One region of the Rhodoferax sp. AJA081-3 genome, then DNA from elsewhere that is predicted to be linked to it. Evidence: predicted binding sites of a transcription regulator. Region 1 holds the regulator's gene; the other holds the start of a gene.

What was found. Region 1 encodes FNR, which switches genes on or off when oxygen is low (the NO sensors DNR and NnrR bind a similar motif). Its sites were predicted from a motif close to TTGATNNNNATCAA; they were not measured.
Region 2: the regulator FNR is predicted to act here: its motif matches at 2,332-2,345, upstream of HZ993_RS14170 (universal stress protein).

The regions. Positions count from the first base shown of each region.
Region 1 covers NZ_CP059068.1:1,042,171-1,046,589, forward strand. Annotated here, with positions in the region: gene hemN (oxygen-independent coproporphyrinogen III oxidase) at 1-1,067, opposite strand, end outside; gene fnr (fumarate/nitrate reduction transcriptional regulator Fnr) at 1,186-1,971, shown strand; gene HZ993_RS04860 (hypothetical protein) at 1,968-2,204, opposite strand; gene HZ993_RS04865 (FixH family protein) at 2,211-2,483, opposite strand; gene ccoG (cytochrome c oxidase accessory protein CcoG) at 2,507-3,973, opposite strand; gene ccoP (cytochrome-c oxidase, cbb3-type subunit III) at 3,998-4,419, opposite strand, start outside.
Region 2 covers NZ_CP059068.1:3,005,238-3,009,656, forward strand. Annotated here, with positions in the region: gene HZ993_RS14155 (hypothetical protein) at 1-46, opposite strand, end outside; gene HZ993_RS14160 (LysR family transcriptional regulator ArgP) at 268-1,185, shown strand; gene HZ993_RS14165 (TetR/AcrR family transcriptional regulator) at 1,233-1,850, shown strand; gene HZ993_RS14170 (universal stress protein) at 1,859-2,281, opposite strand; gene HZ993_RS14175 (DNA ligase) at 2,425-3,327, shown strand; gene HZ993_RS14180 (metallophosphoesterase) at 3,352-4,197, opposite strand; gene HZ993_RS14185 (LysR family transcriptional regulator) at 4,202-4,419, opposite strand, start outside.

The DNA of each region.
Region 1 (4,419 bases):
AAATCGCAATACTCCTCCATGGTCTTGGCGTTTTGGCTGTAGGTGGCGCCTATGCGGCCAATGGCCGACACGCCCAGGCCGATCAGGTCGCAATCGGGCTGGGTGCTGTAACCCTGGAAGTTGCGGTGCAGCCGCCCCTGGCGCTTGGCCACGGCCAGGGCATCGTCCGGCAAGGCAAAGTGGTCCATGCCCACATACACATAACCGGCCTTGCGAAAGGCCTCCAGCGAACGCGACAACATGGACACTTTGGCACCGCCGCTGGGCAACTCCACAATCGCAATACGCCGCTGCGGCTTGAAACGCTCGGGCAGGTGGGCATAGGCGTACAGCGCAATGCGGTCCGGGCGCAGGGCGTTGACCTGGGCCAGGGTGCGGTCAAACGACTCGGGGCTTTGGCGCGGCAGGCCGTAGATCAGGTCCACATTGATGGACTCAAACCCCCGCGCCCGTGCGGCCTCTACCAGCGCAAACACCTGCTCCGCCGGTTGCACCCGGTGCACGGCTTTTTGCACCGCGGGGTCAAAGTCCTGCACACCAAAACTGAGCCGGTTAAAGCCCAGCGCGGCCAGGGTATCGAGGCGGGCTGCGTCCACCGTGCGGGGGTCTACCTCTATGGAGTACTCGCCCCCAGGTGCCAGGGTAAAGCTGCGGCGCAGCATGGCCATCAACTCGCCCAGCTCGGCGTCGTTCAGAAACGTGGGGCTCCCCCCGCCCAGGTGCAATTGGCTGATGGTCTGCCCCACGCCCAGGCGCTCGGTGTGCAGGTCTACCTCGCGGCTCAAATACCGCAGGTAGGGCGCGGCACGGTCGTGGTGCTTGGTGATGATCTTGTTGCAGGCACAGTAGTAACACAGGGACTCACAAAACGGGATGTGCACATAAACCGACAAGGGCATGGGCCGCGCTACCACCCCGCTGCGCCGCTGGTCCAAGGCCCGCCCATAGTCTTCAGCCCCAAAGGCCTCCACAAAACGGTCAGCCGTGGGGTACGAGGTGTAACGTGGGCCGGGCACGTCAAACCTTTTCAGCATCTCGTCTGATACGGTTTCAGCGGCGAACGTCATACAAAACTCCTGAACATATGGCCCGCACTGTGCGGGAAAATCGCCTGTGACAGCTTGATTTGCATCAAAGACTTCGAATGTGAGTAAACTGGACCGAATCCGCACCTCTTTGCACCCCATGCTTGACCACACCCCGCCATCGACACCGAGCCGCACCGATACGAAAGCCAAACCGACCATCGGAATAGCGGCACATTCCATCAAAATTGCATGCTCCAACTGCAATTTGCGTGAGTTGTGCATGCCCATGGGGCTAAGCCAGTCCGAGCTGGACCGCATCGACGAAGTGGTGGCCAGCCGGCGCAAGGTCAAACGTGGAGGTACGCTGTTTCGCAATGGCGAAAAGTTCACCAGCCTGTATGCCATTCGCACCGGCTTTTTCAAAACCTGTGTCACCACCGAAGACGGCCGCGACCAGGTGACGGGCTTTCAGATGGCCGGTGAAGTGATTGGCCTGGACGGTATCGTCAACGATGTGCATACCTGTGATTCGGTCGCGCTGGAAGACGCCGAGGTCTGCGTCATGCCCTTTGACCGCATAGAAGAACTCTCACGCGAGGTGAATGCGCTGCAGCACCATGTGCACAAGATCATGAGCCGTGAAATCGTCCGTGAGAACGGCGTCATGCTGCTGTTGGGCAGCATGCGGGCCGAAGAACGCCTAGCCGCCTTCCTGCTCAACCTGATGCAGCGGCTGCATGCGCGGGGGTTTTCACAGTCCGAGCTGGTGCTGCGTATGACACGCGAAGAAATCGGCAGTTATATGGGCCTGAAGCTCGAAACCGTCAGCCGCACCTTCTCCAAGTTTGTTGAAGACGGCATCATCGAAGTGAAGCAGCGCCAGATCCGCATCATCAATGGTGATGCACTGCGCAATATCGTGAGCGCCCGGGCCGACTGCTAATCGTTCACCTCGGGCGACGACATGGCCAGCAGCACCGTCAGTCCGCCTGACACCGCGGTGATGGCCCAGAACACAAAAAAAGCGGCGGTGTAAATCGCCTGGCGTGACCACTCCAGTGGGGCACCAAACCAATGGATGTCTTGCGGGTCTACCATGGCAAAAACCAGCACCTCTAGCACACCGGCCATCAAAAAGGCGGGCCACACAACCCACATCAGGCGTTGCTGCAACATGGCGGTTTACTGGGGTGCCTTCACACCGGTAGCGGCATGGTTGCGGGCCTCTTTGGCGGGCGCCAGGCTGGCCGGGTTGTCACTCAGCGTCTTGTTGATGGCCAGGCCCTTGCGGTAATAGTCTTCGTCCACCACCGGGTCCTGGCCCACGATGGCCAGATAGGCTGTGATAAACGAAGCCACCACCACCAGAACCGGTCCTGCAATCACCAACCACACATGGCCGTAACGCCACCAGGGGCGCGACTCGGTGGCGGGGGTCATATTGGTGTGCTGCATAGAGCCTCCTGCAGGGTTAAACATTAACGGGGAACAATAAAAACGGACTTCTCGACCACACGGCCCAAGGACGCAGGGCCGGTTATCACAAAATGGATGGTATGCGAGCCCGGGGCCGCAGCATCGGGTGGCAGTTGCAAGCGTACGGCGACCCAGCGGGCCTGGGTGGAGTCGATGCTGACATCCTTGTCGGACACCACCACCAGCCCAGGCAATCCCTCAACCCCGATGCTGAAGTCTTGTGCGGCCTCGGTGGCGTTCATGATCTGCAGCCGGTACACGTTCTCAATACGGCCGGCCTCCACCATGCGGGCCAGCATGCCACGGTCACGCACCACATCCACCTTGAACGGGGTGCGCATGGCAAGGCTCACCACCATGGCCAGCACAACCGTGCCCAAAATGGCCGAATAAATCAGCACGCGGGGGCGCAACACATGGCGCAGGGTCTGGGCCTTGGTCCAGTGCTGGTTGACGGCGTTTTGGGTGGAGTACTTGATGAGGCCTGGCGCGTACCCCATCTTGTCCATAACACCGTCGCACACATCGGCACAGGCACCACAGCCAATACATTCGTACTGCAGCCCGTCACGTATGTCGATGCCGGTGGGACACACCTGCACACACAGGCTGCAGTTGACACAGGCGCCCAGATTCAGGGTCAAGGGGTCAGCCTTGCGCGATCGGGCACCACGCGGCTCCCCACGCTCTTCGTCGTAGGTGACGATCAGCGTGTCCTTGTCAAACATGGCGCTCTGGAAGCGCGCATAGGGGCACATGTGCAGACACACCTGTTCACGCATGAAGCCCGCGTTGCCATACGTGGCAAATGCATAAAAGATAGACCAGAACACTTCCCAGGTGCCCATCTTCAGCTGAACAAACGCACCTGCCAGCTCGTGTATGGGGGTGAAATAACCCACAAAGGTAAAACCAGTCCATGCCGCCAATACAAGCCACAGAAAATGCTTGGCCGATTTACGCAGCAACCAATCCGCATTGCGCGGGCCACTATCCCGCCGCATACGGGCAGATCGGTCACCCTCGGTCTTTTTCTCCAGCCACAGAAACATCTCGGTATAGACCGTCTGGGGGCAGGCATAACCACACCACAAACGCCCTGCCACCGCCGTGAACAGAAACAATGAAAACGCCGAGATGACCAGAAGTCCCGTCAGGTAAATAAAGTCCTGCGGGTACAACACCAGGCCAAAGATGTAAAACCGCCGCGCGCCCAGGTCAAACAGCACGGCCTGGCGCTGGCCCCACTCCAGCCAGGGCAAGCCGTAAAACACCAGTTGGGTCAGAAACACCATGCCCCAGCGCCAATTTGAGAAAAAACCCGAGACGCTGCGCGGGTAGATCTTCTGGTGCGCCTCGTACAGCGACACCATCTCCGCGTCGGCTCCCGCTGGGGGAGCTATGGGGCTCTTGTCCTTTGACGCCGCAATGTGGATGACCTTGCGGGGCGTGGCGGCGGTATCGTCCAAATCCTGTGTCTTTCTGGCGGGTGTTTACTTGGGTTTGGCGCTGTTGTTCGACAGGCCCCACACATACGACGCCAATACCTGGATCTGGCTGGCATTCAGGCGGTCGGCCTGGGCCGGCATCTGGTTGACCTTGCCATTGTTGACCATTGCGGCGATAGCGTTTTCGCCAAAGCCGTGCAGCCAGATGTCGTCCGTGAGGTTGGGGGCGCCCAGGGCCTGGTTGCCCTTGCCATCCATGCCGTGACAGGCTGCGCAGGCCATGAACTTCTCTTTGCCCAGGGCGGCACGCACCGAATCGTTGGGGCTTTTGGACAGGCCCAACACATAGTTGGCCAGATTCTTGACGTCTTCACCATTGCCCACGGCAGCACCCATGGGGGGCATGTTGCCAGCGCGGCCCAGTGTGATGGACTCCTTGATCTTGTCGGGCGCACCACCGTATAGCC
Region 2 (4,419 bases), 2.0 Mb from region 1:
GGGGAGTGGCTTTACGGTCTGCTTCGGTGACGATTTTGTTGCCCATTTTTACGGTCCTGACTAAGTTTGCAAAGGCAGTATTAGGCCATAAGTTGGCATCGGGGGCCAATAACGCGCCCTTCCACCGTCCGCTGCGCATGCCAAATCCCCACGTCTGACGCCCTTCAAAACATTAGTTAAACTAATGAGCAACAGGGCGCAAACGGCAAACGCGCCATTTTGATAGGCAAATGGCCACTGTTTTATTAGCTGGTTGGAAAATTTACTATGCGAACCTTTGACTCGGACGCGCTGGAGTGCCTGGCTGCCATTGTGGAAGAAGGCGGCTTTGAACGCGCGGCGTTGCGCCTCTCGGTCACCCAATCGGCCGTGTCCCAGCGCCTGCGCGCACTGGAGGCCCAAGTGGGCACCGTGCTGCTGGTGCGCAGCCGCCCCATCAAGCCCACATCGGCCGGGCGCCTGCTGATCAAACATGCCATGCAGATGCGCCTGCTGCGCGCCGACCTTGAAACCGACCTGCAAGACCTGACACCCGGCACCGGCGCCCTGCGTGAAGAAGACCGCATCTCGATTGCCATCAATGCCGACAGCATTGCCACCTGGGCCTTGCCTGCCCTGGGCGAGATGGTCGCCGAAGGCCTGCCCCTGGAGATCATCACCGACGACCAGGACTTCACCCACGAATGGCTGCGCGAGGGCCAGGTATTGGGTTGTGTCACCACCCTGAAGCAGGCGCTGCGCGGGTGCAAGGTGCTGCCGCTGGGCGTCATGCATTACGTGGCGGTTGCCAGCCCGGCCTATGCGAACGCCCACTGTCCACAAGGCCTGACCCCGCATAACTTCCGGTCCCTTGCCTTTGTTGCCTTCAACCGCAAGGACGATCTGCAGACCGAATTCGTCAGTCGGGCCTGCGGGCTGCGCCGCGTGGCGCTCAGCCAGCGGTTTGTGCCCAGCGTGGAGGGCCAGGTGCAGGCCACCCTGGCGGGCTGGGGGGCCTGTGTATTGCCGGAGCTCAAGGTGGCCCACCTGCTGGCCAGCGGAGAGCTGGTCAATCTGGCACCCAAGGTGACGCTGCCCATCAACCTGTACTGGCACTGCTGGAACCTGGATTCGGTCGTCATCGACCGGTTGACGGCGGCCTTGTCCAGCGCCGCGGCGGTTGCATTGAAAACGCAGCGGTCATAAATTAGCCTCTTGCTGTATTTTTAGACGGGTGTGGCTAAAATGTAGGCATGCAATCCCGATCTGACGTCAAAGTGTCCTTCAAAGCCCAGATGCTGCAAGCGCGTGAAGACGCGATCATGCGGGTCGTCAACCAATTGCTGGCCGAAAAAGGCTTTGATGCCATGACGGTGGACGAAGTGGCCGCCAACGTGGGCATCGCCAAAGCCAGCCTTTACAAACACTTCCCCAGCAAGGAAGACCTGGCCGCTGCGGCCATGGTCCGTGTCATGCGCCGTGCCCAGGCCTTTCTGGAGGGCCTGGCGCCAGACGCTCCGGCATTGGAACAGTTACGCACCGTGGTTCGCTGGACCATGGAACTCAAGCTGGCGGGCGAGATGCCCTCGTTGCCCAGCCAGAACTCTAGCCTGCGTGCCACGCTGATGGCCAACAAAGACTATATGGATGGTTTGATCGAGGTCAGCGACCGTCTGGGCGCCTGGATCGAAGCGGCACAAGCCCAGGGCGCGATCAACACCCAGCTACCCGCCATTGCCGTGCTCTACACGCTGTACGCCCGAGCCTGTGACCCGGTGCTGGAGTTTTTGAAGATGGGCGGCCAGCACAGCGACGCAGAAATCGTCGACCTGGTGATGTCCACCTGTTTTGACGGCCTGAACGCCCGCTAGCCTGTGGCTTAGCGCACCATCAGCACGGGCACCTTGCAGTGTGCCAGTACCTGGGTCGCCACCGAGCCCATGACCAGATTGGCCCAGGCGCCGTGGCCATGTGAGCCCATCACCACCAGGTCAAACTTACCGTCTTCTGCCAACTTGGCAATCAATGCGCCGGCCTGGCCCACCTTCCAGCTGCCCTTGGCATTGATACCGTGGCGCAGCAGAAATTTGCTCACCGGGGCGATCACTTTTTCACTTTCATCGGCGTAGTAGCTCTCCACCACCTCTTTGCCGACGACTGAGCGTGCCCGCGAGGGCAGTGCAGCCTGGGCAGTAAACACTGTGTAGTCGTTGCTGGGGGAAAACATGCCATCGTGGGTAGCAAGGTAGGCCAGCATTTTTTTGCTGTACGGGCTGCCGTCTACGGCCAGAAGAATTTTCATGGGGTACTCCTTGGATATGGCGCAGTGTAGCCATGCCACCGACACTCCGTTTGATATGTGTCAACTGGGCTGGGGCAATTACCACCCCGCCTGCGCCACCGCTTGGTATGCTGCCGCTGACCATACCCACCGGAGAGCACACCATGCACCTGCCTTTGCGTCTGAACCGCCCACTGGCGACACTGGTTTGCCTGCTGGCGCTGTGGAGCGTGGGTGCCAGCCTAGCTGCGGCGGCGCAGGCACAGACCTCTGGCGCACCTGCGCTGATGCTGGCCAAGGTTTACCACCCCGGCATCGATCTGGCCGACTACTGGGTCAGCGAAAAATACGATGGCATCCGCGGCTACTGGGATGGACAACAATTGTTCACCCGGGGCGGAGAACGTGTCCAGGCACCGGCCTGGTTCACGGAAGGCTGGCCCGCCGTACCACTGGACGGCGAGTTATGGGCGGGCCGCGGCCAGTTTGCCCGGGCCAGCGCTACCGCACGCCAGCAGGTTCCGAACGATGTCGCCTGGCGCGGCATGCGATTCATGGTGTTTGATATGCCGGCACACGGCGGCACGTTCACCGAACGCATCACGGCCCTCCAGGCCACGGTGGCACACATCGCACAACCCTGGGTGGTGGCGGTAGCACAAACGCGGGCCACAAGCCACACGGCCTTGCAGGCGCAGATGCGCCGTGTGGTGAAGGCCGGTGGTGAGGGTCTGATGCTGCACCGCGGCGCGTCCCTGTACAGCGCCACCCGCAATGGCGATTTGTTGAAGGTCAAACCCCATGAGGACGCCGAGGCCCGCGTGATCGGTCACCAGACGGGCCAGGGCAAATACACGGGCATGCTGGGCGCCCTGCTGGTTGAGACGGTAGCCAGCGGGAATGCCGCCGCGCCCGGCGTGCGTTTCAAGATTGGCACCGGCCTGACAGATGCACAGCGCCGCGATCCACCGCCCGTGGGCAGTGTGGTGACCTACCGTTACCGGGGTTTGACCGACGCGGGTGTGCCGCGTTTCGCCAGTTTTGTGCGATCACTATCAAAAGGATAGCATTACACGCAGCGCCAACGCGGGCTAGAGGCCGATCTTTATCAACTGCCTAGGCTGGAAGCTGACCTGCTCATTCTTGCGCGCATACCCCAGCGGGTTGGCGACCACACGACAACCGCGGTGCACATAGTCGCTGGGTGCATGCAGGTGGCCGTGCAGCCACAACTGCGCATGGGGCAGCAAATCATCCAGCGCGTTGCAAAAACCGGCGGTGCCAGCCGTCAGGCCGTAACGCGGGTCCGCGCTCATCAGGCTGGGTGCGAAGTGGGTGATAACGACGGTGGGGCCGTCGAAGGGCTGATCGAGCGCCGTGCGCAGCCAGTCCTGGCAGACCAGAGCCTGTTCGCGCAAACCATCCGCCAGCCAGGGCTCGCCCCGCCGGGTTGTCAGGGTTTTGCGCAGGTAATAGTTGGCGGCCCGAAAGGCTTTGTCGCGTGCCTTGAGCAACTGTGCCAACGGGTTGACCTGTGCACCGTGTTTGGCAGCGGGCGGCGGCGGCGTGGTGGGGCCCAACGCGTCAAAGTCAGACCACAGGGTGGTACCCACCAAACGCACGCCCTCCACCACCAGCGTCTCGCGCTCCAGCCAGACCAAGCCCAGGCGCGCACAGGTCTCCCGCAGCCGGGCATGGGCCACGTCGAAGTCCATGCCATCGTATTCGTGGTTGCCCGGCACAAAAATCACCGGCGTGGGCCAACCGTTGTGCGGTGAAAACTGCCCCAAGCCAAAGTCGCTGTCCCCCAGTTGTGAACCGCTCTGGTAAGAGCCAATATCACCGGCCAGCACCAGCAGATCCGCGCCGGGTGTGGGTTCGGCCTTCCAGTGTGGATGGGCCTCCAGGTGCAGATCGGATAGCAGTTGGATGTTCATGCGGTCAAAACGCCTTGGCCGCCAGGTTGGCGATCTGGTCACGCAACCAGGCGTGGGAGCGGTCGGCGTCTTTGCGCAAATGCCATAAGGCATCCACCTGGATCGGTGGTACCAGGAACGGCAACTCACGCAGCACCAGGTCCTGGGCGAAGCCGGTCACGCCGACAAAGTGGCGTGGCAACACCGTCAACACATCGGACTGCGCCACCACCTTGCCCGCGG